One region of the Cupriavidus sp. CuC1 genome, then DNA from elsewhere that is predicted to be linked to it. Evidence: predicted binding sites of a transcription regulator. Region 1 holds the regulator's gene; each other region holds the start of a gene.
What was found. Region 1 encodes FliA, which starts transcription of late flagellar genes. Its sites were predicted from a motif close to CTAAAGTTTNNNNNNNNNNNGCCGNTA; they were not measured.
Positions count from the first base shown of each region.

Region 1 (11,327 bases):
GCGGCACGCATGGCTTCAAGAATGGTCTGCAGGTCGGCCGGTGTCGCGCCCAGCGCGTTCAGGCCCTTGACCACCGCGGCCAGCGAGGCGCCGGCCTTGACAATCTGCAGCGCGCCGCCTTCTTGCTTCATATTGATCTGCGAGACCGGCGCCACCACCGTTTGGCCGCCGCTGAACGGCGCCGGCTGGCTGATCACCGGCTGGGTGTTGATCACCACCGACAGATTGCCGTGCGCCACCGCGCAGTCGTCCACCGTCACGGCCTGGTTCATCACGATCGAGCCGGTACGCGCATTGAGGATGACCTTGGCGGCAGCCTTGGCGCGCGTGACTTCGATGTTCTCGATGCGGGCCATGAAGCCCACCCGCGCGCTCGGGGCCGCAGGCGTGCGCACCTGCACCACCCGGCCGTCCAACGCGCTGGCCACGCCGCCGCCCATCGCGCGATTGATCGCTTCGACAACGCGCTCGGCCGTGCCGTAATCGGTTTCGCGCAGCTCCAGGTTCAGGATGCCGCCTTCGGGCTGGAACGCCGGCACCGCGCGCTCAACGATGCCGCCATTGGCGATGCGGCCCACCGCGAGCTGGTTGATCTGCACCTTGCTGCCGTTGGCCGACGCGCCCGCGCCGCCCACCAGCATGTTGCCCTGCGCGATCGCGTAGACCTGGCCGTCGGCGCCCTTGAGGGGCGTCATCAGCAAGGTGCCGCCACGCAGGCTTTTGGCATTGCCCATCGACGACACCACCACGTCGAGCTGGCTGCCGGGCCGTGCGAACGGCGGCAGCGTGGCGGTGACCATCACCGCCGCCACGTTCTTGAGCTGCATGTTCTTGCCGGCCGGCAGGGTGATGCCGAGCTGCGAGAGCATGTTGGTCAGGCTCTGCGTGGTGAACGGCGTCTGCATGGTCTGGTCACCGGTGTTGTCCAGCCCCACCACGAGGCCATAGCCCACCAGCGGGTTGTCGCGCACGCCCTGGAAGTTGGCCAGGTTCTTCAGCCGCTCCGCGTGCGACGCGCCCGCTAGCAGGCCCAGCGTCAGCGCCAGGAGAAGAGCGCGGACGAAGCGGCTGCGCGAGGCGGGGAACGAAGACAGGGACATGACGCGGTCAGTGATCAATACGGTGAAACATTGAGGAAGAAACGCTGCAGCCAGCCCATGTTCTGCGTTTCGTCGATATAGCCCTTGGCGGTGTATTCGATGCGCGCGTCCGCCACCTGCGTGGACGGCACCGCGTTGTCGCCGGTGATCGTGCGCGGATTGACCACCCCGGAGAAGCGGATGTATTCCGCGCCCTGGTTGATGGCCATCTGCTTTTCGCCGGAGACGATGAGGTTGCCGTTGGCCAGCACTTCCAGCACGGTCACGGTGATGGTGCCGTTAAAGGTGTTGGTGGCGCTGGCGCCGCCGCTGGCCTTGAGTGCATTGGCACCGCTCATGGTCGCGTTCTGGGCGCTGCTGAACAGCCCGCCAAGCGCCCTGGGCACGGCATCGAAGGCCAGCGCGCTGTTGGACGTGCGGCTGGCGTTGGTGCCGGAGTTCTTGCTGGCGTTGACGTTCTCGCTGATCACGATGGTGAGGATGTCGCCCACGTTGCGCGGCCGGCGATCCTCGAACAACGGATTGCCCGCGTACGACGACTGGTAGATCGATCCGCTCGCCGGCGCCAGCGCGCGCGGCTCTGCCCGCGCGGAGGTGGGCAACTGGACCAGTGGCTCGCGCGGCATCATCGCGCAACCTGTCGCGAAGCAGCAAAGGGCAAGCGCGCCCAGGCGAGTCAGCGAGGCAATCATGATCATCCCAGCTGGGTGAGGCGCTGCAGCATCTGGTCGGACGTCTGCACGGCCTTGCTGTTGATTTCGTAGGCGCGCTGGGTCTGGATCATGCTGACCAGCTCTTCGACCACGTTGACGTTGGACGCTTCGACGTAGTTCTGCTGCAGCGTGCCCGAACCGTTCAAGCCAGGCACCGTAGTGTTGGGCGCGCCCGACGCATCGGTCTGCACGTACAGGTTCTCGCCCAGGCTCTCCAGGCCGGCCGGGTTCGCGAAGGTCGCCAGTTGCAGCTGGCCGACCTGCACGTTGGCGCTCGAGCCGGGCTGCGTCACCGAGACCACGCCGTCACGCGCAACCGTCAGCGACGTGTAGTTGGCCGGCAGGGTGATGGCGGGCTGGATCACGAAGCCGCTGGACGTGACCAGCTGGCCGTTCTGGTCCGTCTGGAACGAACCATCGCGCGTGTAGGCGGTGGTGCCGTCGGGCATCGTGACCTGGAAGAAGCCCTGGCCGATCACGGCCACGTCCTTGCTGTTGCCGGTCTGCTGCGGATTGCCCTGGGTGTGGATGCGCTCGGTTGCCACGGGGCGCACGCCGGTGCCCAGCTGCAGGCCGGACGGCAACGTGGTCTGGTCCGAAGACAATGCGCCGGGCTGGCGGATGGTCTGGTACATCAGTTCCTCGAACACGGCACGCCCACGCTTGAAGCCGTTGGTGGAGACGTTGGCCAGGTTGTTCGAGATCACGTCCATCTGCGTCTGCTGCGCATCGAGGCCGGTCTTGGCAATCCAGAGAGAGCGGATCATGTTTGTCCTCACAAGGCTGCCGCGAGCCGCGGCAGCACATCAATTCAAAGTTCAGTTATTCGAGAGCAGTTGATTCGCGCGCTGATCGTTGGTGTCAGCGCCCTGGATCATCTTCATCTGCATCTCGAAGCGGCGGGCGTTGGCGATCATGTCGACCATCGCCTCGACCGGGTTGACGTTGCTGCCTTCGATCGCGCCGGAAATGACGCGGATGTTGGCGTCAACCTGCAGCGGCTGCGCGCCGGGGCGCAGCCGGAACAGGCCATCGTCGCCTCGGGCGATCGAATCGGGCGGCGGATTCACCAGTCGCAGCTTGCCCACCTGGGCCAGGCCCGCGGAGGTCTCACCCGGGCCGCGCGCGGTAATCGTGCCATCGCTGCCGATCGTGATCTGGGCACCCGGCGGCACCGCGATCGGGCCGCCATCGCCCATGACCTGCAGGCCGGTGCTGGTCTGCAGCTGCCCGTCGGCCGACACTTGCAGCGAGCCGGCGCGGGTGTAGGCTTCCGTGCCGTCCGGTGCCTGCACCGTCAGCCAGCCGTTGCCCTGCAGCGCCACGTCCAGCGGACGCTCGGTGTAGGTCAGCGGGCCGGCCTTGAAATCGGCGCCAGGCGTGGAGGCCAGCGTGAATGCACGCGTTGGCGAGGCTTGCCCAACCACCGGCACCGCGCGGAACATATTGACCTGCGCGCGGAAGCCCGGCGTGGAAGTATTGGCCAGGTTGTTGGACACCGCGGCCTGCTGGTCGAGCGTCTGCTTGGCCCCCGACAGGGCGGTATAGATCATGCGGTCCATGGTGCCCCCTTAGCTTCGGTCCATCTTGCCGACGATGCGCATTACAGGTTGACCAGGGTCTGCATGACCGTGTCCTGCGTCTTGATGCTTTGCGCATTGGCCTGGTAGTTGCGCTGCGCCACGATCAGGCTGACCAGCTGGCCAGACAAGTCGACGTTGGAGGCTTCCACCGCGTTGGACTTGAGTTGACCGAGCGCGCCACCGGGTGCGGCCACGACCGCCTGACCCGACGAGCCCGTCTCGGACCACACGTTACTGCCTGCCGGCTTCAGGCCCTGCACGTTTCCGAAGGTAGCCAGCACGATCTGGCCCAGTGCCTGGGTCTGCTGGTTCGAGTAGCTGCCGAGGATCGTGCCGCCCGGCTGGATGGCAAAGCCCAGGAGGCTGCCCGCGGCATAGCCGTCCTGGATGGGCGGCTTGGTGTCGCTGGTGCCGGCGAACTGCGTGGTGCCTTGCAGATTCAGTGCGAAGTTCATGGCTGCTGCGCCATTGGCAGCGGGCTTGAACACGGAAACGTTGGCACCTGCCGCAGGCGACCTCAGCACCCCTTGTGCATCGAACTCAAGCCTGGTGCCTCCAGGCTGGAGCGGGTTTCCCGTAGCAAGTTCGTTGCCCGCCGCATCGACCAGGTGCATCGTCCAGTCGGTGCCATTTGCCTGGGTGCCGGAGCCGGGTGTTCCAGTCACGAAATACGCAGTGAGCTGCTGGGCGTTGCCCAGCGAGTCGTACACCGTGACGCCGGTGCCGTAGTTGTACATGCTGGACGTCGGCAGCGCCCCAGGGGTACTGGCGAACGGCGTCGACGGTACTTTACTGCTGGAATCCAGGTTGAAGGACGCTGCCAGCGAAGTGGTCGCCTTTGCTGGCATCGTCGTGTTCGGCACCACCAGCGGCTGCGGCTGCAGCGCGCCGCCACCGGTCGCACCGGCCGGATAGCCCGTCAGCTGCAAGCCTTGCGCGTTGGTGATGCTGCCGTCCTGCTGGCGCTGGAACTGGCCATTGCGCGAGTAGAAGACCGAGCCAGAGGAATCGGTCAGGCGGAAGAAGCCGTTGCCATTGGTAATGGCGACATCGAGCGCGCTGCCGCTCGACTCGATATTGCCCTGGTTGAACGACTGCACCACCGAGTTCACGGTCGTGCCCAGGCCAATCTTGGTGCCGGCGTACACGTCGGCGAACTGCGCGGTCGATTGCTTGTAGCCGACCGTGTTGGCGTTGGCGATGTTGTTGCCGATGACGTCCAGATTCGATGCGGCGGCGTTGATGCCGCTTACCCCTTGACCGAAACCCATGATTTTCCCCTAGTTACCTGAAATCCTGCCGGCGCTTCTCGCGCTAGGCCACGTGATTAAAGAATGCGACGAACGCCATCGACCGGCGCGGTGCGGCCGCCGCCGATATCGACCAGCACGCCCGTGGAGTCGCCACTGATGCTGTTCACCTTGCCGTAGACCAGCGCGACCGGCGCCACATCCTTGCCGTTGGCGGTGGCGGTGACCTTGAAGCTGTAGTCGCCATCGGCAACCGCGACGCCTGCATCGTTCTTGCCGTCCCAGGCGATGTCGTGCACGCCGCCGGTCTGGCCCTTCATGTCGATGGTGCGCACCACGTTGCCGTCCTTGTCGAGCACGCTGACCGTGACCGCATCTGCGGTCGCCGGCAGGTCCACGCCGATCTGGCCCGGCACGCCGCTGGCCACCGTCGTGGCATTGCCCGGCACCATCACCGTGTGGCCGATCAGCGCCGCCGAATTCATGGCGCGGCTGGCGCTGACTTGCGTCAGCAGCGAGTTCAGCGTGGTGTTCAGGGTCTGCATGCCGCTAACCTGGCTGATCTGCGCGAGCTGCGAGGTCAGCTGCGAGTTGTCCATCGGGTTGAGCGGATCCTGGTTGTTCATCTGCGTGACCAGCATCGTCAGGAAGCTGTTTTGCAGGTCGGCGGCGGAGGCGCTGCCGCTTTGCAGCGTATTGGCGATCCCGGCGGCGCTGGTGCTGCTGCTTGTGGAAGAAGTCGTGGTCATTGCGTATCCCGGTTTTACTGACCGATGGTCAGCGTCTTGAGCATCATGTTCTTGGCGGTGTTGAGGACTTCCACGTTGGCCTGGTAGGAACGCGAGGCCGAGATCATGTTGACCATCTCCTCCACCGGGTTGACGTTTGGCATCGTGACGTAGCCGTCGGCATTGGCCAGCGGATGCGTGGGGTTGTGCACCATGCGCGGGGGCGACGGATCTTCCATCACGCCCTCCACCTGCACGCCGCCCACGTCGTTCTGGCCCGGTGTCGCGGCCAGGCCGAACACCACCTGCTTGGCGCGGTAAGGCTGGCCGTTGGGGCCGACGGCACTGTCGGCATTGGCCAGGTTGGACGCGGTCACGTTCATGCGCTGCGACTGCGCGGCCATGGCCGAACCGGCGACTTCGAAGATGTTCATTGCTGGCATGGCTTTCTCACTGCTGGATGGCCGACAGCATGGTCTTGATCTTGGCGCTCATCACGGTCAGGCCGGACTCGAAGTGCACCGCATTGTCGGCAAAGGCGACGCGCTCGGTGTCCATCTCGACGGTGTTGCCATCGATGCTCGACTGCATCGGGATGCGGTAGTCGAGTTGCATCTTGTCGGCGAACGCCGAGCTCGCGCCCGGCAAGTGGCGCACCGAGGTGGTGGACAGCGAAACGCCTTCGGCTTGCTTTCCGCGCTCGACGCTTTGCGCCAGCGTGCTGGAGAAATCGAAGTCGCGCGCCTTGTAGCCGGGTGTGTCGGCGTGGGCGATATTGGAGGCAATCACCGATTGCCGCTGGGTCCGCAAGCTCAGCGCTTCTTGTTGGAAGCGCAACGCCGCATCGAGTCTGTCAATCATGTCTGTGTCTCGCTGGAGGGGAGAGCAACGAAGGTCGACCTTCTTCAGGTGTGCCATCTTAGGGGCGGCCCCGCCATGCCAATCGCACGAATAGGGCAAAGAAAACCGCGCATTTCGACTCGAGCAAGAGCTCGGGGCTGCCTACAATAGGACCCGTTGACACGCACGTGGCGCCCGCTTTCGCGGTGTGGTCCGCGTCGTTTCCTTGCTTGGACGACCACATGAACCCTCGTTTCCGGGCCGCCGCGGCGCGCGCCCTGCTCTGCGTGCTGGCCGCCGGCGGCACGCTGCCCGGCGGCGCCGGGGTGGAGCAGACCTCGCCGTTTCCCGAAGACCCGGTACGTGCCGCGGTCGAACAATTCCTTGAGCGCCAGACCGCCGGCCTGCCCGGCAAGGCCAGCATCCAGGTGGTGCCACCCTCGGGCGGGCGCGCGCCGGATTGCCCGCTGCCTGAGCCGTTCCTGCCGCCGGGCGCGTCCCCCTGGGGCCGGGTCTCGGTCGGCGTGCGCTGCGCCGGCGAGCGCCCCTGGACCCGCTACGTGCAAGCGCGCGTGTCGGTCGTGGCCGACTACTATGTGGCCGGGCGCAACCTCATGCCCGGCGAGGCCATCGACGCGGCCGACATGGAAGTCCGCCAGGGCGACCTGGCGTCGCTGCCGCGCGCGGTGGTGACGGATCCCGCACAGGTGACCGGCGCGGTGGCGGCCAACCGCATCGCCGCAGGCTCGCCTATGCGCACGGACCTGCTGAAGAAGGCCATTGCAGTACGCCAGGGCCAGAACGTGACGGTGCTGGTGGAAGGCGATTCGTTCCAGCTCAGCAGCGAAGGCAAGGTCATGGCCGAGGCCGCGGTAGGCAACAACGTCCAGGTGCGGCTCAAGAGCGGTCAGGTGGTCAATGCGCTGGTGCGCAGCGGCGACACGGTGGTGCTTCAGCAATAGGGAATCGGGGGCGGCGAAACCTAGGGTTACGTAGCCGTCTCATGGGCCGTCCCATGAGACAATATCGCGCGCTCCGGGGCCGGAAAAACGGCGTCGCGGCGCCGCAATCCGCCCTAAAGTTTCGCCCGAAGCATCCGATAAGCCAAAGGTACCCAGCAAGGAATCATCGTGAAGATCAATCAGACCACCTCGTCGAGGCCGAGCGACGCCATCGACGGCGCCGTGCGCAGCGTGGCCGGCGCCCCCGGATCGACGGCTGCCCCGGAGACCTCCAGCGTGCGCGTCAGCAGCCCCCTGTCGGCCCAGGTGCGCGAGATCGGCGCGCGCATGGTGGAAGACCATGACGACGATATCGATACCGCCAAGGTCGATGAGATCCGCCAGGCCATCTCCGAAGGCCGCATCAAGATCGACCCAAGCAAGATCGCCGACGGCCTGCTCGCGTCCCTGCGCGAACTCAGCGGCGGCGCCTGACACCGCGGCTTGCTATGGGCCGCATTGCCAACCCCACCCTAAGATAGGCAAGCCATGAGCCAGTCCCTGATCCAGAACCTGCGCCGCGAAACCGAGCTAGCGCAGGAGTTCGCCACCGTGCTAGGCGAAGAACGAAGCATGATCAAGGCCGGCGATTACCAGGCCCTTGCCGGGCTGCTGGAACGCAAGGTAGAACTGGCCGGATTGCTGGGCGCCCTGACGCGCACGCGTGAGGCGCAGATGGGAGCCATGGGGATCCGCACCGGCGCGGGCGGCCAGTTGTTCGGGCGCCAGATCGATCCGTCGGTGGAAGCGGCATGGCGAACGCTGGTGTTTGCTGCCCGCACTGCAAGCGATGCCAATACGCTGAATGCCGCGGTCGTGGACGCCCATCTCGAGTTCACCGAGGAAGCGATTCTGGCGTTGCGGCAGCGGGGCGACAACACTACGCTGTATGGGCGCGACGGGCGCACGCAGACCGGGCCGCAAGGGGTCAGTCTGGCGAGTGGTTGAGTTGGGTAGTTTGGCGCATCTCGTTCTTGCGAGTGCCCGCCCTCTCCCCCGGCCCCTCTCCCACAAGTGGGAGAGGGGAGCAAACCGGCGAAAAGCTTGAGCATGGATTCGGTGTAGCCGGGATTACCGCCCCCAGGCGGTAATCCCCCCAGCGCGATGCGAAGCGAGCCGTGAAGGTTTGAATCTCCCGTTATGCGGAGTCTTTCGCCGCATCCGGGTCGCCTTCTTTGCCTACTTTCTTGGCGAGACAAGAAAGTAGGTCGCCTCCCCGCAGGGGAGGTGAAACTGCAGTTGAAGTTGCAGTTAAGCAGTTGCAGCGGTTAAGCAACCCCGGCCTCCTCACCGAAATCCAACCGTAACCTCATTAGCCAGCCCAATCAAACCCGGCGTCAACGCCCCCTTCCCCGGCACCTGAAAAGCAAACACAAAGCCCTTGGCAGCATCATCCCCGCTAAACGCCTCAGTCAGCCCCTCAGCCCCCGTAAGCAACACACACCGCTGCGCATTGCAAAGGTAAGCCTGCAGTTCATTCGGCGGCGTACGCGAAAAACTATAGCGCCACCGCACCGTAGTGATAGCGCCCTCCGCCTGCGGCAAATAGCCGGTCGGCGAAATCGGCGCGGAAACAGTGCGCAAGCCCTTGCCGTACAGCGCAGGCCCGTTCACCGAAGCCGACCAGCTATGCAGCGACTGCCCGCCAGGCGCGGCCAGTGCCGGGCCGCACGCCACAACTAATGTCGCCGCGGCGAGGCGCTTGAGCCAGCGGCTCATAGCAGCCCGCGCAACTGCGAACGCAGCCGCGTAATCGCCTGGCTACGGATCTGGCACACGCGTGACTCGGTCACTTCCAGCACCGCGCCGATTTCCCGCAGGTTCAGTTCCTGGTCATAGCACAGCGACAGCACCAGCTTCTCCCGCTCAGGCAAGCGCTCGATGGCGCGGATCAGCGCTTCGCGCATGCCGCTTTCCATCAGCACCGTCAGCGGGTTGCCGTCATCGCTCACGCTCAGGTGCCGGTCCAGGAAGTCTTCTTCGCCGGAGCGCTCGAAGTCTTCATAGTGCAGCAACTGGCAGCCATAGACCTCGTTGAGCAGCGTCTGGTATTCGTCGAGCGGCAGCTCCAGTTCCTGCGCCACTTCGGAGTCTAGCGGCGCACGGCCCAGCGTTTGCTCCAGGCCGCGCACGGTGCGCTCGATCCGCCGCGTGAACTGGCGCAGGCTGCGCGATTGCCAGTCGTTGGCGCGAACCTCGTCGAGCATGGCGCCGCGGATGCGCTGGCTGGCGTAGGTCTCGAAACGCGCACCGTGGGTGTCTTCGTAGCGCTTGGCGGCGTCGAGCAGGCCGATCATGCCGGCCTGGATCAAGTCATCGAGCTGCACGCTGGCAGGCAGCTTGGCCGCCAGTTGCAAGGCGATGCGACGCACCAGCGACGCGTGCGCCGTCACGGTATCAGTCTGTTCGAGCTTTCCCTGAATCGTATACATGGTGGAATTCTCGTGAGTCCTGGCTTGCAGGTCCCGGCGCTTAAGCCAGGGCCGTGGCCGACGGCGCTATCGGCGCCGACAGGGTTGAACGGGGATCGGTGGACATTGGCCAGCTGGCAATGCCCGTGGCAATTCGGCGTAATGCGGCGGTGGCGGGCGCGGCCGGGAAGGCCTCGACCACGCAACGGCCCAATGCGGTGCTGCGCGCAACCAGCGGATCGTGCGGCAAGCTGCCCGCGGGACTCGCCTCAACGCCGAGGTAATGGCTGGCGGTGCGGGCCAGGTTGCCCAGCACCGCATTGGCGGCGTCCCCGGCGGCGGCATTGATCACCAGGTGGAAACGCCGGCAGGCGTACAGGTGATTGAGCTGCTTGATGCAGGCGTAGGCCGCCTTGATCGAAGCCGGCTCCGCGCGCAGCACCACGATGAGGTTATGCGCGGTGCCGGCCATTTGCGACAGGCCGCCATCCGCATCGCTGCGGGCGTCGCTGAGCACGGTGCGAAAAGGCTTCAGCAGCTGCAGGTCGCCATTGGCCTGGGGGCTGCCCGGCAGCACGGCGATGGTGCCGGCGGGACGCTTGCCGAGCGCGGCATCGAGCGTCACCGCGCCTCCCAGCACGGCGGCCAGGGTGCCTTCCGGCATGGCGCCGGCAAGGCGGGTGGCCCGAGCACCGAAGCGGTCCTCATCGATGAGCAGTACGCGTTCGCCTTGCAGGGCAAGGGCGTTGGCCAGCCCCAGCGCCACCGTGGTGGCGCCGGCGCCGGCATCGCTTGCGACCACGGCAATGCGGCGCGTGGCGCGGGGCGCCAGCATGCGCCGCAGGCTCTCTGCCTGGTCGGAGGCGAGTGAAGTCACGGCTTATTCTCCCTGCGCCAGCGTCTCGAACACGCGGCCGCCACTCATGCGCGCCTCGAGCAGGCCGCCGGCGTCGCCCATATGGAACGTCTGCGGCGCGGCCTCCTGGACAGCGGGCTGCGTGGCGCGGCCGCCGCGGGCGGGATAGTTTTCCAGCACGTCGAGCAAGGCCAGCAGACGACCAATGCCGTCAACCAGCACGGCGGCGCCGCAAGCCTGGCGAGCCGGCGCGCGGCCGGTCAGCCGCGCCAGGAAGGCAGCGACCGAGTCGTCGCAGGCCTGCTCGAGACGCAGCGCGGCCACGCCCATCTGCAGCGCGAGCAAGCGGGCGCAGGCCTGCGCCTCGGCTTGTGCGGATTCATTGCCGCCTTCGCCTTGGCCCAGGTGCTCCAGCGCATGGCGCAGCGTGCGCAGTTGCGCTTCGCCGGCTTCGGCCCAGCGGGCCCAGCGTGCCAGTTGCGCGCCCTCGGCCGACAGCGCCGGGTCGCACAGCAGGTAATGCACGGCGAGCGTCTGGCCGTTCTCGCGATCGGCCACGCGCGACACCAGCAAGCCTGCCTCGGTACCGCCCTCGGCGGCGCCACGCGTGCCGCGTGCCTGGCCTTCGAGCACGCGCACCGGGCTTCGCGCGATCCACTGCACGGCGTCGCGGCCGCGGTAGTCCATGTCTTCCACGGCGTGGAAAGTCAGCGTCTCGGCCAGGGCATCGAGCTTGACGGCCGCGCCGCCGCTGGCCACGCGGGTGGTCTTGCGCGCGGTGGCGAGCCAGCGCTCGCCAGCTTGCTGCCAGCGTGCCAGCACGGGGCCGGCCGGCATGGCGTCGA
Region 1 covers NZ_JBIUHC010000132.1:17,142-28,468, forward strand. The annotation lists gene ACGLHR_RS38575 (flagellar basal body P-ring protein FlgI) at 1-1,100, opposite strand, end outside; gene flgH (flagellar basal body L-ring protein FlgH) at 1,115-1,798, opposite strand; gene flgG (flagellar basal-body rod protein FlgG) at 1,795-2,580, opposite strand; gene flgF (flagellar basal-body rod protein FlgF) at 2,632-3,375, opposite strand; gene flgE (flagellar hook protein FlgE) at 3,417-4,667, opposite strand; gene ACGLHR_RS38600 (flagellar hook assembly protein FlgD) at 4,724-5,395, opposite strand; gene flgC (flagellar basal body rod protein FlgC) at 5,410-5,817, opposite strand; gene flgB (flagellar basal body rod protein FlgB) at 5,825-6,235, opposite strand; gene flgA (flagellar basal body P-ring formation chaperone FlgA) at 6,457-7,176, shown strand; gene flgM (flagellar biosynthesis anti-sigma factor FlgM) at 7,345-7,650, shown strand; gene ACGLHR_RS38625 (flagella synthesis protein FlgN) at 7,705-8,163, shown strand; gene ACGLHR_RS38630 (flagellar protein FlhE) at 8,503-8,934, opposite strand; gene ACGLHR_RS38635 (RNA polymerase sigma factor FliA) at 8,931-9,647, opposite strand; gene ACGLHR_RS38640 (MinD/ParA family protein) at 9,688-10,503, opposite strand; partial or broken gene ACGLHR_RS38645 (hypothetical protein) at 10,507-11,327, opposite strand, start outside.

Region 2 (11,327 bases), on a different contig from region 1:
ATGGCCTGACCGGGTTCACCGTGTACCGCCGCGCGCACGATGCCCGCAAGCGTTCCGATATCAAGCTCACCTACATCATCGATATCGCGGTGAAGGACGAAGCCGCGGCGATCAAGCGCATGGCCGGCAAGCCGAACTGGAGCGTGACGCCGGACATGGCCTACCGCTTCGTCGCGCAGGCGCCCGCGCCGGGCACCACGCTGCGCCCGGTGGTGATCGGCATGGGCCCGTGCGGGCTGCTGGCCGGGCTGATCCTGGCGCAGATGGGCTTCAAGCCGATCATCCTGGAACGCGGCAAGGAAGTGCGCGAGCGCACCAAGGACACCTTCGGCCTGTGGCGCAAGAGCGTGCTCAACCCCGAGTCCAACGTACAGTTCGGCGAGGGCGGGGCCGGCACCTTCTCTGACGGCAAGCTCTACAGCCAGATCAAGGACCCGAAGCATTACGGCCGCAAGGTGCTTGACGAGTTCGTCAAGGCCGGCGCGCCGGAAGACATCCTCTACCTCGCGCGCCCGCACATCGGCACGTTCCGCCTGGTGAGCATGGTGGAGAAGATGCGCGCCGAGATTTTCTCGCTCGGCGGCGAGATCCGCTTCGAGACCCGCGTCGAGGACGTCGACATCGAGGGCGGCAAGATGCGCGGCCTGACGCTGTCCAACGGCGAGTACCTGCAGGCCGACCACGTCGTCCTGGCGGTCGGCCACAGCGCGCGCGACACCTTCGAGATGCTGCACGAGCGCGGCGTGTTCATGGAGGCCAAGCCGTTCTCGCTGGGTTTGCGCATCGAGCACCCGCAGGGCATGATCAACAGCAGCCGCTTTGGCAAGTTCGCTGGCAACAAGCTGCTGGGTGCCGCGGACTACAAGGTGGTGCACCACGCCAGCAACGGCCGCGCTGTGTATAGCTTCTGCATGTGCCCGGGCGGCACGGTGGTGGCCGCGGCCTCGGAGCCGGGCCGCGTGGTCACCAACGGCATGAGCCAGTACATCCGTGCCGAGCGCAACGCCAATGCCGGCATCGTGGTGGGCATCACGCCGGAGGATTTCCCCGGCGGCCCGCTGGCCGGCATCGCCTTCCAGCGCCACTGGGAAGAGCGCGCGTTCGAGCTTGGCGGGCGCAACTACAATGCGCCGGCCCAGCTGGTGGGCGACTTCATCGCGCGCCGGCCTTCCACCGCGATGGGCTCGGTCGAGCCTTCGTACAAGCCGGGCGTCACGCCGACGGACCTGTCCACCGCGCTGCCCGACTACATCATCGAAGCCATCCGCGAAGCGCTGCCCGAACTCGACAAGAAGATCGCTGGCTTTGCCATGCATGACGCGGTGCTGACCGGCGTGGAAACGCGTACGTCATCGCCGTTGCGCATCCGCCGCAAGGATAACTACCAGAGCATGAACGTGGAAGGCCTGTACCCGGCCGGCGAAGGCGCCGGCTATGCGGGCGGCATCTACTCCGCGGCCATCGATGGCATCGAAGTGGCCGAGGCCGTGGCATTGAGCATCGTCAACGGCAAGGCGGGCTGAACGGGTTTTAGCCTGCGGCAGGCCTGGCAGCTTCCAGCCAGGCCGCAGCCCCCAGCCCGGCCGCGCGCCCGCTGGCAAAGCAGGCGGTCAGCAGGTAGCCGCCGGTGGGCGCCTCCCAGTCCAGCATTTCGCCGGCGCAGAACACGCCCGGCACGGCGCGCAGCATCTGATGCGCGTCCATCGCCTCGAACGCGACGCCGCCCGCGCTGCTGATCACTTCATCGATCGGGCGCGCGCGCAGCAGGCGCAAGGGCAGCGCCTTGATCGCCGCCGCCAGCCGCGCGGGATCGGCAAATTCCTCCTTTGACAAGCACTCACGCAGCAGCCCGGCCTTCACGCCGGTGATGCCCAGCTTGCTCTGCAGGTGGCTCGACAGCGAGCGCGCGCCGCGCGGGCGCTGCACCGCTTCGGCCACGCGTTCGGCAGACAGGCCCGGCGCCAGGTCGAGATGGATCGTAGCCGCGCCGGTGGCTTCCAGCAGGTCGCGCATTGGCGCGCTCAATGCATAGACCAGGCTGCCCTCGATACCGCCGGCGGTGATGACGAACTCGCCCTGGCGATAGTGCTCCACGCCATCGCGGTCGCGCAGCCCGAGGGCCACGGCTTTCAACGGATGGCCGGCAAAGCGCGTGTGGAAGTGCTCGCTCCAGGCTACGTCGAAGCCGCAGTTGGCGGGGCGCAAAGTGGCGATGTCCACCCCGCGTGCTGCCAGCAGTGGTACCCATGCGCCGTCGGAGCCCAGGCGCGCCCAGCTGCCGCCGCCAAGCGCCAGCACCGTGGCATCGGCATGAACCAGCCGCTCGCCATCCGGCGTGGCAAAGCGCAGCTTGCCCGATGCATCCTCCCAGCCGCGCCAGCGATGCCGCATATGGAACTGCACGCCGGCTTCGCGCAGGCGATGCAGCCACGCGCGCAGCATCGGCGCGGCCTTCATGTCGGTGGGGAAGACGCGGCCCGAACTGCCGACGAAGGTCTCGATGCCGAGCCCGTGCACCCAGTCGCGCAGCGCTTGCGGATCGAAGCCAGCCAGCAGCGGCGCGATCTGCGCGCTGCGCTTGCCATAGCGCCCGAGGAAGGGCTGTGCCGCTTCGGAATGCGTGAGGTTCATGCCGCCGCGGCCGGCCATCAGGAATTTCCGGCCGACCGAGGGCATGGCGTCGTACACGTCCACGCGCAATCCACGCGCCGCCAGCACTTCGGCCGCCATCAGGCCGGCCGGCCCGCCGCCGATGACGGCGACGCTGGCGGTGGAGGCGGAAGCGGTGGAAGAGGGCATGGCTTGAATCCGGGGAAACGCAGTCGATCGGGGAATGCTGGCCGCGTGGAGATGCTGCCTGCGGCGGATCGGATTATATAGGTCGGCCCTTCGCCGGGGCTCAGGCGGGGGGCTGCTAAGATGGCCCCTTTGCCTATTTCGCGCGCGCCACCGGTTTGCTGCATCTGTCCATGTCCCTGTCGTCCACTTTCTCATTGCCTCGATCCGCCGCGCGCGCCCTCGTGCCGGTGCTACTGAGCCTGCTGGCCGCCATGCAGCCAGCGCTCGCGCAGGAGACCGCGCAAGGGCTGCAGGAAAAGGCGATGAAGGGTGATTTCCTGTCGCAGCGCAACCTGTCGTACTGCCTGCAGTCCGGCTGCCTCGGGCTGGAGCGCGACCGCGTCAAGGCCTGCATGTGGCGCAAGGTGATCGTGCTGTCCGGCGAGCGCCATGTCACCGACCTGGATACCGCCAACCTGGAGTACGTCTGCGGCAAGCTGGGCACGGCCGAGCGCGATGCGGCCATGCGCCAGGCCGAGGCGCTGGCCAAGCAGATCTACGGGCCGCGGCGCTGAGCGGCTTTGGCGTGCCTGGGCGGGAGGCTAAAATAGCGGTTTAGCGCCGCCACTCATCGCCATGCCCACCGCTTCGCCATCCACCCAGTCCGTCATAGACGCTACCCAGCAATGGCTGGAGCGCGCGGTGATCGGCCTCAACCTGTGCCCTTTCGCAAAGGCTGTGCACGTGAAGCGGCAGATCCGCTATGCGGTGAGCGATGCCACCGATACCGAGGGCGTGCTGACCGATCTCGAGACCGAGCTGCGCATGCTGGCCGAGGCCGACCCCGCCGAGATCGACACGACCCTGCTGATCGTGCCGCATGCGCTGGCGGAGTTTCTCGACTACAACGATTTCCTCTACTTCGCCGAGCGTTTGCTCAAGAGCCTGCGCCTGGCGGGCGTCCTGCAGATTGCGAGCTTCCATCCGCACTACGAGTTCGGCGGCAGCGAGCCGGACGACATCGAGAACTACACCAACCGCGCGCCTTACCCCATCCTGCACCTGCTGCGCGAAGACAGCATCGCACGGGCCGTGGCGGCCTTTCCCGATGCGTCGGACATCTACGAGCGCAACCAGGAAACCATGCGCCGCCTCGGCCATGACGGCTGGCGCAGGCTGATGACCGAGGCCGGCGGGCAATAAATCTGGCAATAGGCCGGGTAATAGGCTGGGTAATAGGCTGGGTAATAGGCTGGGTAATAGGCCGGGCAATAAAAAACGCGCCGCATCGGCGGCGCGTGGAGGCGGGCTCGGGAACGCCTCAGCCGGCAGCCGCGGCTGCCGGCTCGCCAGCATGGTCCTGCGTATAGAAGCGCGATTCCATCTCTTCCAGTCCCAGCGTGCGCAGCACTTCACCCAGCCGCTCGGCCGGGCGGCGGCGCGGCAGGTCCTTGTACTGCGCGATGATCAGTTCGTTCTTCATCGAGTGCTCCCAGCCCACCAGTTCGGTCACGCTGACCTGGTAGCCGTGGGCCTCCAGTTGCAGGCAGCGCAGCACGTTGGTCACCTGGCTGCCGAACTCGCGCGTATGCAGCGGATGGCGCCAGATCTCGGTCAGCGGATTGCCGGCCAGCAGTTGGCCCTTGTGCTTGCGCAGCACGCCGGCCACCTCGGCCTGGCAGCATGGCACCACCACGATGTACTTGGCGCGTTTTTCCAGCGCGAAGCGGATCGCATCGTCCGTGGCCGTGTTGCAGGCGTGCAGTGCGGTGACGATGTCGATGGTGGGCGGCAGTTGATCCGACGTGATGGAGTCCGCCACCGACAGGTTCAGGAACGACATGCCCTTGAAACCCAGCCGGCTGGCTAGCTCCTGCGAGCTGCGCACCAGCTCCTCGCGCGTCTCGATGCCGTAGATGTGCGACTGGTCGAGCCGCTCCTTGAAGAACAGGTCGTACAGGATGAAGCCGAGGTAGGATTTGCCGGCGCCGTGGTCGACCAGCGTCACGTCGGGGTGATCCTGCTTGAGATCCTGCAGCAGCGGCTCGATGAACTGGAACAGGTGGTAGACCTGCTTGAGCTTGCGGCGGCTGTCCTGGTTCATCTTGCCGTCGCGCGTGAGGATATGCAGCGCCTTGAGCAGCTCGATGGACTGGCCGGGACGGATTTCGTGGGGGCTGGACGCCGGTGCGGCGGGCGTCTTGGACGCCGGGGACTTCTGGGCCATCTGGGATGTCTGGAACCTGGGGAAAAGCGGTGAGGCGTGCGCCAAAGCCGGACGACGCTGCGCCGGTACAGCGGCAGTTTACCGAAAGTCGCGCTTGCTCGGGCGAGTGGCGCAACCGGCGCACGCTGGCGCAGTCTTGCCAGGCCGCCTAAAGCAAGCAGTAATCCACCGGTTCGAGCGGCGGTGGCAGCTCGGTTTCGCCCATCGCTTCCTTCATGCCGATCTCGATCGTGCGGCAGAGCGCATCGAGCGGCAGGTCGTTGGCGCGCGTGCCGAACGGCTCTTCCAGTTCATCGCCCAGCGCATCCAGGCCGAAGAAGGTGTACGCCACGATGGCCACCACGACGGGCGTGACGAAGCCGATGGTATCCACCAGCCCGAACGGCAGCAAGAAGCAATACAGGTAGGCGGTACGGTGCAGCAGCAGCGTGTACGAGAAAGGGATGGGCGTGCTGTGGATGCGGTCGCACGCCACCGCCGTGGCCACCATGGCCGACAAGGTGCCGTCGATGCCGGCGGCGAGGCAGGGCTCCACGCGGTGCTGCCGCACGCACTGGCCCAGGTCCTCGCCCATGCGCATCATCAGCAAGGCGGGCGCATTGGTGCTGCGCTGCAGCTCGGCAAGCTCCGCCGGGCGCAGCCAGGCGGGGTCCAGGCCGGTGGCGGCGCTGGTGCCGCGCAAACGGTTGCGCAGCGCGTAGGCATAGGCAATCGTGCGGGAAATCATGCGCACGCGCGCGTCGTTGAGGCCCGCCGGTTTATGGCCGGCGCTGTCGGGCACGTTGTCTGCGATCAGGCTGAAGCATTGGCGTGCCAGGTTCTGGCTGCGCACCACCAGCTCGCCCCACAGCTTGCGGCCTTCCCAGAAGCGGTCGTAGGCGGCGGTATTGCGAAAGCCCAGGAAGATGGCCAGCGGCAGGCCGATCAGCGTGAAGGGGATGGCCGTGAGCGTGACCTTGTGCTGGAAGAACGCACCGTGGCTGATGGTGACGGCAACCGCTACCAGGAAATTCACCAGCAGCACGCGCCAGATGCGTGACAGGATCGAGCCTCGCAGGACCAGGAACAACCTCGGTCCCGATGGGCGGTCTCGCACAATCATCTGTGATCCCCTGGTGTTGCGGCGCGGCGTTCCGTCAATGGGCAGAAGTGTACATTTTTCGCCCGGGGTTTGCCCTGAGGGTGGGTTGGGGGCGGGCGCGGCGGCTCAAGTTTTCCGCGAACTGGCCGATGGTGTTGTGTGCGTCAGAAGGGGCTGAGATCCCACGGCGCATCAATGACATCCCCGGCTTCAAGGGCCTGCCTGGCAGGCCACGGGCACCGGGCGGCCGCGCCATTGCGCAGCGGCGGCGCGGCACCGCCGAGGCCGGGATTGCGGACGACCCGAGGACGGGGCGGAGACGTCCGGACACGATCCATCAAGGGAACAACCGAATGGAAGACCGGGGACAAGACACAGCGGCCGGCGGTTTGCAGGTCAGTCTGGATGACAGCGCCAGGCAGCTGCGCGCGGCATATGCCGTCACGCCGGGCCGGATGGCACCGGACCGCGCCGCGCTGCAAGAGGCGCTGGCCGGTGGCGGCTGGGCAGACGCGAAACTGGACACCGCCGCGATCGGCACCTTTCTCGCGCAATGCCAGCGCGCCACCGAGGGGGCATCCGTGGAGGCGCTGATCGGCGAGCTGACGGACGGCTATTTCGATCTCAGCGTCAGCAGCGACAACCTGAGCGTGCGGCTCAACCTGCTGCCGCCGCAGGGCGGGCGCGAGGTGACGCGGGACGAAATCCGTGCCGCGCTGGCCGAGCGCGGCGTCAAAGCCGAACCGGACAGTGTGGCCCTGCGCGGAGCGGTCGAGGCGGGCTATTGCGATGGGCTGGAGATTGCCACGGGACGCGCGCCGTTGCCCGGCACGCCCGCGCGCTTCGAGAGCCTGCTGGCCCCCCCAAAGCCGCTGGTGGCCGAGGACGAAAGCGGCCGCATCGACCTGCGCGACCTGGGCACGCTGTTGCTGGTGAATCCCGGCACGCCGCTGATGCGGCGCATCCCGGCCCGCCAGGGCAGCGACGGTGTCGATGTCTTCGGCAAGGTCGTGCCCGCCGTGCCGGCCGCCGATCCGCCGTTCGCGGACGGCCTGACCGGCGTGGCGCCCGATCCCGCCGATCCCGAGGTGCTGGTGGCCACGATCTCAGGCTCGCCGGCCTTGCTGGCGCAGGGCGCATCGGTGAGCCCGGTGGTCGATGTGGCAGCTGTGGACATGCACTCCGGCAACATCACCTTCGACGGCACGCTGCGCGTCAACGGCGATATCAAGACCGGCATGACCGTGCGCGTGACCGGCGATGTCATCGTCAGCGGCACCATCGAGGCTGCCCATGTGGAGGCGGGCGGCAATGTGGTGGTAAAGGGCGGCATCATCGGCAAGGCCGAGGGCACGCATCAGGCCGCGCAGCAGGGCGCCGACAGCGCCGTCGCGCTGGCGCGGGTGACCTGCAAGGGCTCTGTGCATGCGCGCTTCATCGAAAGCGCGGTGGTCGAGGCCGGCACCGAGGTCAAGGTTGAAAGCGGTATCCGCCAGAGCGACGTCGCCGCCGGGCGCAGCATCGTTGCCGGCAGCCCCAAGGATGGCCAGGGCAACATCACCGGCGGGCGCTGCCGTGCGCAACTGGCCGTGCGCACCGCCACGCTTGGCGCCTCCGCAGGCACCGCCACCACCGTGCAGGTGGGCACCAATCCCTATGCCGAGACCGAGAAGGCCGAGGTAGAGGCCCAGCGCCGCCAGCTCGAGACCGAGCAGGCCAAGGTGCAGCAGCTGGTCAGCTTCTTCGCCAAGAATCCCGAGAAAGCCGTCGGCGACCTGCGCGAGAAGGCGCGCGCCACGCTGTTCAAGCTCACCCGCGACTCGATTGCACTCGACGCCAGGCTGGCCAAGCTTGCCGAGCAGCTACGGCCGTCTCCCGAGGCGGTGATCGAGGTGAGCCGGCGTATCCACGGCGGGTGCAGCCTGCATATCGGGCCAAAGTCGATGAAGATCATGGAGGACAAGCCGGGCGGCCATATCCGGCTGGTGGAGGACCGCATCGCGCTGGTCTGAGCCACCCTGCTTCCCATCACACGCCCGCCGCCGCGCTTTTGCGCGGCGGTTTTGCATCCGCCGTGCGCAACGAGATGCGCAATGTGATGCGGAACGGTATGCGGAACAGTACGCGGAACACGTTACGTGACGCGTAACACGCCGCGGCCTCTCCGGGGCCGTGGCGCCCGCTTCCCGCGCAAGCGGCAATCCCTTGCCCAGTAAGGCCGAGCGGCCTGCCCCGCTCCGCGCGAGGGCCCGCGCCGGCGGCTGGCACGTGCCTTGCACCGTACCCTGTCAGGCGTCCCCGCTGGCGCCGTTCCAAAAACAAAGGGAGGAATCATGGACATGGCACTCACCAGCCGGGCAGGCGTAGACAGCATCACCTCGCGAGGTGTCTCGTCGGGCGTGCCATCGGCCATGTCGACGCGGCAGGTTGCCAGGCTGCCGCTGGCGTCGCACGGCACCGCGCCGCTCAAGGCGGTGGTGATCGACGAATGTGCGCTGCTGCGCCTCGGCCTGACCCGCATGCTGGAGAGCATGCCAGGCGTGGAACAGGTGGATGGCGCGGATCCCGACGATCTCTCGATGCACGGAACGACGATCCGCGAGGCCGGCTTGCTGGTGTTTGGCATGCCGCAGGACGTGACCAGCGGCTGGCGCCTGCTGCGCAAGCTGCGCGGCATGCTGCCCGCCCAGCGGGTGCTGCTGCTGTCGGACAATATGTGGCTGCACATGCCGCCGCCGGAGATGGGCTACGGCATCTGCTGCTGCCTGCCCAAGACCGCCGCCCTGGTGACCCTGGAAGCCGCCATCAGCAGCATGCTCGAGGCCGAGGTGCTGGCCGCCTGAGCCGCGCTTCAATCCACCCCGGCCGCATCTGCCACGCCGGCGATCCTTTCGCGCAGCCAGAGGATCGCCGGGTCGGCGTGGTTGCGCGGGTGCCATGCCGCGAACAGGGAAAACCCGTTCGCCTCGACGGGCAGTGCAAAGGCGTCCAGCCGGTCGCCGTAGCGTTGCGCCAGCCGGCGGGGCAACGTGGCCACGTAGTGGCTGTGGCTGAGCAGTTCGGGCACCAGGGTAAAGGTCTGCACCGATAGCACCACCTTGCGCCGCCGCCCCAGCGCCTCCAGTTGCTCATCCATGTAGCCGTGGAAGCTGCCGCCGCTGGTCGACACCAGCACGTGATCCAGTGCGCAATACGCATCCAGGTCCAGCGGGCGCTTGCCGCGCGGATGGTGCTTGCGCTGGACCATCACGAAGCGCTCGTCGAGCAGCTTCCTCGCCTTCATCGACGGCGCCACCATCCGCTCGGAGCCGATCAGCAGGTCCACCTCGCCAAGCTCCAGCCTGGCGCCGATGGTGGCGGGATCCGCCGCTACGAACGCCATCTGCACACCCTGGCCCGCCATTCCCGACAAGCTCTCCATCAGCCGTAGCCCGAGCACGGCGATGGCATTGTCGCTAGCCGCCACCACGAAGCGCCGCGTATCCGTCAGCGGGTCGAACGCCGCGCGGTGGCGCACCACGGATTCCAGGTTCTTCAGGGCCGCATGCAGCGGCTCGGCCAGCGCGATGGCCAGCGCCGTCGGCGTCATGCCGCGGCCCGTTTCCGTGGGGATGAGCAACGGGTCGCCAAAGACATGCCGCAAGCGCGCCAGCTGGGTGGAAACCGCGGGCTGCGTCAGGTGCAGGCGTGCCGCGGCCCGCGTGACATTGCATTCCGCCAGGAGCGTATCCAGCGAGACCAGCAGATTCAGGTCGATGCCTCTGAGATCAATCATTTTGATAGGTCGGATATCAGTAATTGATTTAAAAGATAGGTCGGCGGTGCCTAGAGTGCAATCGTGCTCGCGCATCGGCGTGCCATTTCATCGGAGGACAACGACATGGACCAGGACATGAATTTGAAGCCGGACCCGAACCCGGCCCTGAACCAGATCAACATGAAGGCCTGGATGCTCGACCAGCCCGGACAAGCCCTGGCACTCCGGGATGTGCCCGCGCCGCAGCCGCGCGCGGGCGCGGTTGTGGTGCGGATGGAGGCGGTGCCGCTCTTGAGCTACACCCGTGCGTACCTGCAAGGCACGCTGCCCTACGCGTACCCGCCGGGGCCCTTTAGCCCCGGCACCAATGGCATCGGCCGTATCGCCGCAGTGGGCGAGGGCGTGCAATCGCTGGTGGTTGGCCAGCGGGTCGCCGTGAATCCGCTCTGGCGCAGCAGCGAAGCCGGGCCGGAGCCCGAGCAGATCCTGGTCGGCCTGACCGGCATCAGCGCTGGCAGCGCCGCCATGCTCGCTGCTTTCCCCCACGGTACGCTGCGTGAATTGGCCGAGTTGCCGGCCTCGACCCTGATCCCGCTGCACGGGCTGGAGCACCTGAGCGCCGCGCGGCTGGCGACGCTGGCCAAGTTCATCGTGCCCTTCGGCGGCTTGCGCCGCGGCAGGCTGCAGGCGGGGGAGACGGTAGCCATCAATGGCGCCAGCGGGTACTTCGGCAGCGCGGCGGTGATGGCGGCGCTCGCCATGGGCGCGGCCAGGGTCATCGCGCTGGGGCGGCGCGCGGCGCCGCTGGAACGGCTGGCCGCGCTCGGTGGCAGCCGGGTGGTGCCGGTGATCCTGCATGGCGATGCCGACGCGGACGCTAGAGCGATCCGAGCCGCCGCGGGCGGCCGGGTCGACCTGGCTTTCGATATGGTCGGGCAGGCGAGCGATGCCAGCGCCACGCTCGCGGCGCTCAAGAGCCTGCGGCGTGGCGGGCGGCTGGTGCTGATGGGCAGCATGCAGGTGCCGCTGCCGATTCCCTATGGCGAGATGCTGCGCAATAACTGGGAGTTGATCGGCCATTTCATGTATGAGAGCGCCGACTACCTCGCCCTGGTGGCACTGGCAGCCTCGGGTCAGTTAGCGCTGGATGCCGTGCAGGTGGAGACCTTTGCCTTCAGCGAACTGGAAAGCGCGATCGATGCGGCGGGACGCATGGACGGACTGGCCTGCACGGTTGCGCTGCTTGGGGTGGACGGGAAGTGACTTGGGAGGCGGCGGCAATGCCGCCGACGGCTTGATGCGCATCTTGCAGCACTCCCAAGTATGAACCACGTTCACTTGTCTGTAAATTCAGACATGTAGCTATTCAGTATCGCAAATGGCAGGTCTATGTTGATTCTTCGTCACAACCGCTCCCCATCAACAGCGATTGCGGCGATCGACGAGGGAAGCGTCGATTTTCTGAAGCCTCAACATAAGACAGG
Region 2 covers NZ_JBIUHC010000020.1:71,336-82,662, forward strand. The annotation lists gene ACGLHR_RS11595 (NAD(P)/FAD-dependent oxidoreductase) at 1-1,523, shown strand, start outside; gene ACGLHR_RS11600 (TIGR03862 family flavoprotein) at 1,531-2,799, opposite strand; gene ACGLHR_RS11605 (hypothetical protein) at 2,970-3,353, shown strand; gene ACGLHR_RS11610 (DUF1415 domain-containing protein) at 3,415-3,981, shown strand; gene ACGLHR_RS11615 (class I SAM-dependent methyltransferase) at 4,100-5,005, opposite strand; tRNA gene ACGLHR_RS11620 (tRNA-OTHER) at 5,106-5,209, shown strand; partial or broken gene ACGLHR_RS11625 (bestrophin family protein) at 5,160-6,107, opposite strand; gene ACGLHR_RS11630 (DUF342 domain-containing protein) at 6,440-8,098, shown strand; gene ACGLHR_RS11635 (DNA-binding response regulator) at 8,426-8,929, shown strand; gene ACGLHR_RS11640 (LysR family transcriptional regulator) at 8,938-9,861, opposite strand; gene ACGLHR_RS11645 (zinc-binding dehydrogenase) at 10,024-11,106, shown strand.
Region 2: a site for FliA is predicted at 6,212-6,238, ahead of ACGLHR_RS11630 (DUF342 domain-containing protein). Genes of this name have one in related genera too.

Region 3 (8,260 bases), on a different contig from region 1:
CACAGCGTGCCCGCCCGCCGTTGCCACGCCGGAAGCGCTGACAGCCAGTTCGTTGGCATGGCGTGCGTTAGCAGCGTTCTGCCTGACCGTCGAAGTGAGTTGCTCCATGGAGGCCGCGGTCTGCTCAAGGGAAGCCGCCTGCTCTTCCGTGCGTTGGGACAGGTCGGTATTGCCCTTGGCGATTTCCCGGGTGGCGCCGTCGATCGAGCGCGTCGCGCCCTGGATGCCGTGCACCAGCGTCGCCAGTTGCCCGAAAGCGCGCTCCAGCGCAGCCAGCATCCGGCCCATCTCGTCGTCGCTGCTGGCGTGGACAACATAAGTCAGATTGCCATGAGCGAGCGCCTGTGCCGCGTCCAGCGCTTGCCGCGCCGGGCGCGTGATCGAGCGCGTGATGCCGATGCCGAGAGCCGCCGCCAGGGCCACCGCGACGGCAGCCAGGCCCAGCAGCAGGTTGCGGGCCATCTCGTAGCTGGCATTCGCCTCCTGCACGGCAGCCAGCGCAACCTTGCGCCCGGTCTCGGCCAGTTCGCTCAGCTTATCGAAATAAGGCGCCTGGGCCGCCGGCAGGGTTGCCACCAGCGCACTGCGGGCACCATCGAACTCGCCGCCCTGCAACTGGCGCAACACCATGTCGAGCTGGCCGTTATAAGCATTGCGTGCCTCGGTCAGGCGGCGGTACGTCTCCTGGATCTCCGGCTTGGCGGACGCGGAGAGCCACTTCCCCAATTCATCCAGCGTAGAGCCCATGTCCTGGCGCAGCGCGCCAATGCGCTCGGCGTTGCGCCGCACCGCGACCGGATCCTCGTTCAGCGTGGCATCGCGCACCAGGATGCCGACCCACAGCGCATCCTGCTTGACGCGCTCGATATCCAGCACCTTGATCAGGCGCCCTTCCACCGTCAGGCGCATCGAATCGTTCATGGTGCGCAGGGACATCATGCCCAGCACCGCCACCGCAACGAGCAACAGCACTACCAGCGAAAACGCCACCGTCAGGCGCGCCCCAATGCCAAAGTTTCGCAACCAACGCATCTTCCCGGCTCCTTTTACTCTCATCGCGCGCTTTATCCCCGCCCCGGACAGATTTCCGGAGCGACGCCGCATCGCGGGCTTAACGGCAGGGAGAGAGACAAGCTTTAGGGTTGCGCTGCAAATTCTGCAAAGAAGCCGAAGAATGCGCGGAGGAAAGGAGAAGTAGAGGGAAAAAGCTCGGCAAATCGAGCAATTGGCGGGATGCTACCTGTCGTCTAATGTCACCCGTGCACTCTGAAGTGCGCGCCAGATACGCACAAACAAAGTGAGCGCGCAAAAAAGAAGCCTACGCGCGGGGTGCTCGTAGGCTTTCCAGGACTGCTACGAGCCGACAGGCTCGTCAGCGAATATAAACCTGCTTACATGAGGTGTAAATCCAATTTCTATCAGGGTTATCTCTGATAGGAAAAGTGCCAACAATGCTATTTATGTGACGAAATAGCTGCACGGGAAGTACCGCAGCTACAGGCCAGAGCCACGTTGGACCCGCAGGACCCCTGCAAAATGAGGAGCGCGAGCGCTCTTGACATTGGGAATCTGTCGCGCAAGTGCGCCTAAATCAACAAACAGCATTGCGACGCAAGCGTTCTATGGGAGCGAAACCCTTAGATCAGGCGCCCCTCATTCGTCCAGATTTGTAAAATTTTGCTACTCTCGCGCCTGAAACATCTCCCTTCCCCTCCGGCGGCCCCGACCGCCAACGTTTGCGAGGTAGCATCGGTTCCTCTACCCGGCCGCACGCCGGGTCAGCACGCGCCCCGTGCAGCCAGCTCCAGCTCCAGCGCCGAGAGCGGATGTTTCATCCCCCGCCCCGCCCAAGTCATGCCACAGCCGGCGCCCAGCCGCGCTGTAACACCCCATTTGCCCAGGTCCAGTTATTGGACTGTTGCCAGCCGCCAGAACCCGAGCGGGCTCTTCCGGAGAAGTTGTGAACAAGAAGGAAACCAGGATCGATCGCCCGAGCAGGAAGCTGCAGCAGTTGCAACTCTCTACGCTCAGCGCCAGTCACAGCCCCGTCGTAGTCCATTTATCCAGCGGCCTTCGCCTGCACGGTGTGATCGTGGCCGCGGACAACTATATGGTGTTGCTCGCGCAAACGCCGCAGGACCCGCTGCCGCAAGTCGTCTACAAGCATGCTATCGCGGTGATCACGCCCGCCCACGCGCCGGAGGCCATGGCGGCGGTGCCTGGGGCGGAGAGTTCGCCGGATTTTGTGAGTTTGTATACGCCGCGGACTCGCAAGCGGAGGTGAGTCGGGTGCGCCAACCGGTCGCGCGCATAAGCGGGGCTACTTTCAAGTGGTTGGCCTCCCCGTTCCAAGCCGCCCCAAAACTATCCGCGAAAAAACTTCTGGGCATTGCCCCAAAGATCACACTAAATCTTTTCCCGGGCCTGTCGATAACCCTAGCAACGGAGGCACTACACGCACTGCAACGCAGTCAGCCAACGTTACGGCACCCGCCGGACTGTGTAAATCACTGCAACTAGGAGTCGTACCATGGCGTCAGTCATTAATACCAATTCGTTGTCTCTGATGACTCAGAACAACCTGAATGCATCGCAATCGTCGCTGAACACCGCGATCCAGCGCCTGTCGTCGGGCCTGCGCATCAACAGCGCCAAGGACGATGCAGCCGGCCTGGCCATCGCCAACCGCTTCACCGCCAGCATCAACGGCCTGACCCAGGCCAAGCAAAACGCCAACGACGGTATCTCGCTGGCGCAAACGACGGAAGGCGCGCTGACCGAAGTCACGAACAACCTGCAGCGTATCCGTACCCTGTCGGTGCAGGCAGGCACTGGCTCTAACTCGGCAAGCGACCTGCAGTCGATCCAGGATGAAATCGGCCAACGTATGGCGGAAATCGACCGCATTTCCCAGCAGACCGACTTCAACGGCGTGAAGGTCCTGTCCTCGTCAGCCAAGCCCCTGAACATCCAGGTAGGCGCTAGCGACGGCCAGACCATCTCGGTGAACCTGCAGGAAATCAGCTCGAAGACGCTGGGCATGACTGGCTTTAATGTAAATCAAACCGGCACCACCAACAATGTCGCCTCCAGCAAGGATTTGCTGGCTGCAGGGTACGCCGCTGGCGCAGTTACCAATGGCACCACCGTCTACACGAAGGCCTACGGCGCATCGGACTTTGCCACGCTCGCCAACGTCCTGAGCAAGGCGCAGAATAACACCGCCACGCCTGCGAACAGCACCACCGTAGTGGACGCGAACGTATCGGCCACTATCGCGAAGTACACGTATAACGGGACGGACTACACGTTCGCCGACACGGCTCGAGCCGCGGCCACCGTCGCGTCTGATCTAAAGCCGGCCGCCGGTGGCACCGTCAACGTTACGATCAAGGCTGGTGCTGCGGCCAATCCCGCAGTAAATGCCACGATCGACAGCAGCGGCAACCTGACCTCCACGGCCACGGGCAATAAGCTTTACCTGGACACCACTGGCAACCTGACTGAGAACAACCAGTCCGGCACCCTGGCGCAAGCCAACGTCAACGGCGGTGGTAGCATCGCAACCGGGGACTTGATCTTCAGCCTGGGCAAAGCCGGCACCGGCGGCGGCACCATCACTGTCGGCAGCAGCGCGAATGCTCCCACCTACACCTATACGGCTGGCACCGCTACGGCCAGTGCTACCAATCTGCATATCTCGAGCGCTGCATTGCAGAACCAGGTCCAAACGAGCAACAGTGCAGGCAACGCCATCACCGTGAACCTAGATGGCGCCGCTGCCACGCAGGTGTACAACGTCACCGCCACCACCGGCGTAGTCAAGAGCGGCGGCAATCAAGTCAGCCTGGATATGAACGGTGCCCTGACGACCAGCGCCAATGCCAGCCTGTACGTCCAGAGCAATGGTACGGTGACGGACGGCGCGGCAAATGCCGTCTACAATGACTCGGCCAACGCCGGCAAGTTTACGCTGAACGCCCGCAGCGGCAATACTTCCACCGCCAACCCGTTGTCCGTGCTGGATAACGCCCTCTCGATCGTCGACAAGCTGCGCTCCTCGCTGGGTGCGATCCAGAACCGCCTGGATTCCACCATTGCCAACCTGGGCACGACCATCACCAACCTGTCGTCGTCGCGTTCGCGTATTCAGGACGCTGACTACGCCACGGAAGTGTCTAACATGACCCGCGGCAACATCCTGCAGCAAGCTGGTACCTCGGTGCTGGCTCAAGCGAACCAAACCACGCAAGGCGTGCTGTCGCTGCTGCGTTAATGCAGTAACACGAAGCAGCAGGGCCGGGCCACAAGCCCGGCCCTGTGCCGGAGTGTTTCCGCAGGGCCGCTGTGCCCTGCGAAAGCGTTTCGAACCCAACTCCGACAACGGTCATGGCAAATCCGACAAGCTTGATCCCGCCGCTGCCGCTCTCCCCGGTCCTGCCTCCCGCAGGCCGCGAGGGCACGCCCTCTGCCGCGCCCGCGAGCGACAAGACCGCCGGCACGCAGGCTGGCGCAAACGAACAGGCAGCGCCTGTCGTGACCGAAGACGCTGCCGTGCAGCATCTGAAGGACGTGTTGCGCGCTACTTCATTCAATGTGGAGTTCGAGATCGATCCGGATACCCACCGCGTGATCACCAAGGTGGTGGACAAGGACACCGGCGAGGTCATCAGGCAACTGCCCTCGGAAGAGGTCATGCGTATCGCCCACGCCCTGCAAAAGCTGCAAGGCTTGTTCGTACATCAAGAAGCCTGAGACCGGCAGCCGGCTCAGCCCTGTTTAAGCAATTTCCCGGATAAGAACGATATGGCAACCATCTCGAACCTTGGCGTGGGCTCCGGCCTGGACCTGAACACCCTGCTGGACCAGCTCACCACCGCGGAACAGGCCCCGCTCACGGTCATCCAGAACCGGGCCACCAGCTATCAGGCAAAGCTGTCGGCCTACGGCCAGGTACAGAGCATGCTGTCGGCATTCCAGGGTTCGGCCAAGCAACTGTCCGATCCGAACTTCTTCAACTCGACGACCGCTACATCGTCCGCCGCCAATGTGCTTGGCGCGGTCGGAAGCACCTCCGCGGTATCGGGCACCTATGCTGTCAACGTAACGTCCCTGGCGCAGGCACAGTCGCTGGTGTCCGTCGGGCAGGCCAAGATGACCGACGCGATCGGCACTGGCACCATTCATATCGACTTCGGCACGATCACCGGAGGTGCGCTGGACGCGGCGACCGGCAAATACACCGGCGCAACTTTCGCGACGAATCCGCCGCCGGCGTCGGGCACCAGTGGCTTCGACATCAAGATCGATAGCACCAACAACTCGCTGCAGGGCATCCGCGACGCTATCAATAAGGCCAACGGGGGTGTCACCGCCAGCATCGTCAACGACGGCAGCGGCACGCCGTACCGTCTGGTGCTTTCGTCCAACGCCACTGGCGCCAACAGCAGCATGCGGATCTCCGTTGCCGAGACTGACGGCGGGACAAAATTGTCCGACCTGGTGAGCTACAGCCCGGGCAAGAACCCGGACCCCACCAATCCCGGCAATGACGTGCAGAACATGCAGCAGACGATCGTTGCGCAGAACGCGCAGCTGACCGTCAACAATATTGCCGTCCAAAGCACCAGCAACACCGTAAGCGACGCCATCCAGGGTGTCACACTGTCGCTATCGCAGGGCGGCCTCACCACCGTCACGGTGCAACGCGACGTCAAGACCATCCAGACGGCAGTGCAGGGCTTCGTCACCGCCTACAACAACCTGCAAAAAACCGCTGCAGGCCTGTCGAGTTACGACCCCGCCAGCCAAAGCGCCTCCCCGTTGACGGGCGATGCGACGCTGCGGCTGATCCAGAGCCAGATGCGCGGCATCCTGAACACGCCGCAGCAGGGTGGCTCTGGCGCGGTCACAGGACTGGCAAACATCGGCGTGACGTTCCAGGTCGATGGATCGATGGCCTTCGACGCCACCAAGCTGACTAGCGCATTGACCACGGATCCGAATGGTGTCGCCGGTCTGTTTTCCAACGCTAACGGCAAAGACGGCTATGGCAACCAGATCAATAACCTGGTGACCACGCTGACCGGCACCAAGGGCACCCTGACGAACGCGACCGATGGCATCACGCAGACGCTGAAGTCGCTTAGCGTGCAATACAGCGAGACGCAGACCCGCATCAATGCCACCGTGGCGCAATACAAGGCACAGTTTACGAACCTGGACTTGATCATGTCCTCCATGAACAACACCAGCAAGTACCTGACCCAACAGTTCAATGCGCTGAACAACTCCAGCAGCAAGTAACGCAACCCTTATCGAACGTGGGAATCGATCGCCATGTATGCCCGTAACGCCATAAATGCCTATGCCCAAGTCGGTATCCAGACTGGCGTCATGGACGCCAGCCCCCAGAAGCTGATCACGATGCTTTACGATGGCGCCCGCACCGCCATTGCCCAGGCGAAATTCCATATGGCGGCCAGCGATGTGCCGGCCAAAGGCAACGCCATCACCAGGGCCATCAACATCATTGACAACGGCCTGAGCGCGGCGCTCGATCATGAGCAAGGCGGTGAGATTTCATCGAGCCTTGAACAGCTCTACGAGTACATGACGCGCCGCCTGTTGCTGGCCAACCTGCGCAATGATCCCGCCCTGCTGACCGAAGTCGACGGCTTGCTGGAGAACCTGGCCTCCGCCTGGGCCGAGATCAGCAACGCCCCCGACGCCGCCACCCAAAACCTGTCGCTTGCCACGGAGCGCTGAGATGACCGCATTGAGCCCGATCCTGCATTGCTATCGCGAACTGGAACTGCTTGCCGAGCAGATGCTCGAGCTGGCACGCGCCGGGAACTGGACTGCAATGACCGAAGTGCAGCAGGTCTACATCATGCAGGTGGAGCAACTCCGCCACATGGACCACGGCGCGCCCATCTCGGACCGCGAAAGGATGGACCGGTACCGGCGGCTGGAGCGCATCCTGGGCTACGACGCTGCCATCCGCAACCTGCTGTCACCGGAAATGAGCAGGCTGGGCGCACTGCTGGGCAATGCGCGCCGCCAGCAGGATCTGCACCAGGCCTACGGCAGCGTTGCCGTCTGAGGCAGCGCTGCGCGGCCCGCGAGCTTATAACGCCTAAACCGCCCAGAACGCTAAAGGCTGATCGCCATGACCGGCATCCCCATCTCGCCGGACCCGGCGGCTCTCCTGCGCGGCGCAGACCCGCAGGGGCTGCGCAATGCGCTCTCGGTATCCAAGCTGGCAGCCCTGCTGCCCACCGGCAAGATTGCCCCTGGCGAAAACCAGACCGCTGGCGGCGGCACGATCCAAGGCCGCGGCGTCGATGCGCTGCAGACGGATGCGGCTGCAGCCGGGCGCAGCGCCCAGACCGGCTCGACGCGCGAAACGCTCAGTTTTGCCGCGCGCACCATCCTTGACCTGCTTGACCGTACCGACGCGCAGCCCGCGCGCGCCGCTGCCCCGATGCTGCCGTCGCCTGCCGGCGCGCCGAATCCGGCCGTACTGCGTGCCGCGCTGGCCGAGCTGGTCCAGCACAGCGGCCTCTTCTACGAAAGCCATCTGGCGGAGTGGGTCAGTGGAAACCGTCCGCTCGCCGACGTGCTGAAGGCACCGCAGGCCGCTTTCAACCAACCCATGCCGGGCGAGCCGGCCCTGGCCGGCAATCCCGGCGCCCCGCGGCAGCCAGTCCAGGCGCCGCCGGTGTTGCTATTGCCGGCACCGGCGGGTTACACCGCGAGCACGGCGCAACTGGCCGGGGCTGCGTTGTCCAACGCTGCGGGAGCGGCGCAGGCAGAGGTCGCGGTCATGGAAGACACTGGAGGCAACCCGGCTCCCGTCAAGCGTGGCGCTGCGAACAGCAACGGCACATTGGACAGCACACCTGCCAGCCTTTCCGGTCCGCCGCACGCGCGCGAAGCCGCCCGGCTTGCGACGTTGGCAAACCAGGCCGCCCAAGCCTACCAGGCGGCGGCTCAGGATGCGAGTGACAGCGGCCGCAGCCATCGTACCGAGGGGCATAGTGTCCTGCGCACAATCGATAGCGGCGAGGCCGGCAACCACGCGAGCAGCACCCCGCAATCCAATTCGGTGGTGCACCCCGGCACCGAGGGCACCGTACGCCAGCAACTGGAATTGCTCGCCAGCCAGCAATTCCGCTGGGTTGGCGAAGCCTGGCCGGGAACCCCCATGGACTGGGAAATCCGCCGTGGCGAGAAAGACGAAAACAGCAGCGCGCAG
Region 3 covers NZ_JBIUHC010000199.1:7,483-15,742, reverse strand. The annotation lists partial or broken gene ACGLHR_RS45490 (methyl-accepting chemotaxis protein) at 1-1,032, opposite strand, end outside; gene ACGLHR_RS45485 (RNA chaperone Hfq) at 1,961-2,284, shown strand; gene ACGLHR_RS45480 (flagellin) at 2,531-4,276, shown strand; gene ACGLHR_RS45475 (flagellar protein FlaG) at 4,390-4,755, shown strand; gene fliD (flagellar filament capping protein FliD) at 4,807-6,306, shown strand; gene fliS (flagellar export chaperone FliS) at 6,340-6,768, shown strand; gene ACGLHR_RS45460 (flagellar protein FliT) at 6,770-7,105, shown strand; gene ACGLHR_RS45455 (flagellar hook-length control protein FliK) at 7,172-8,260, shown strand, end outside.
Region 3: a site for FliA is predicted at 2,407-2,433, ahead of ACGLHR_RS45480 (flagellin). Genes of this name have one in related genera too.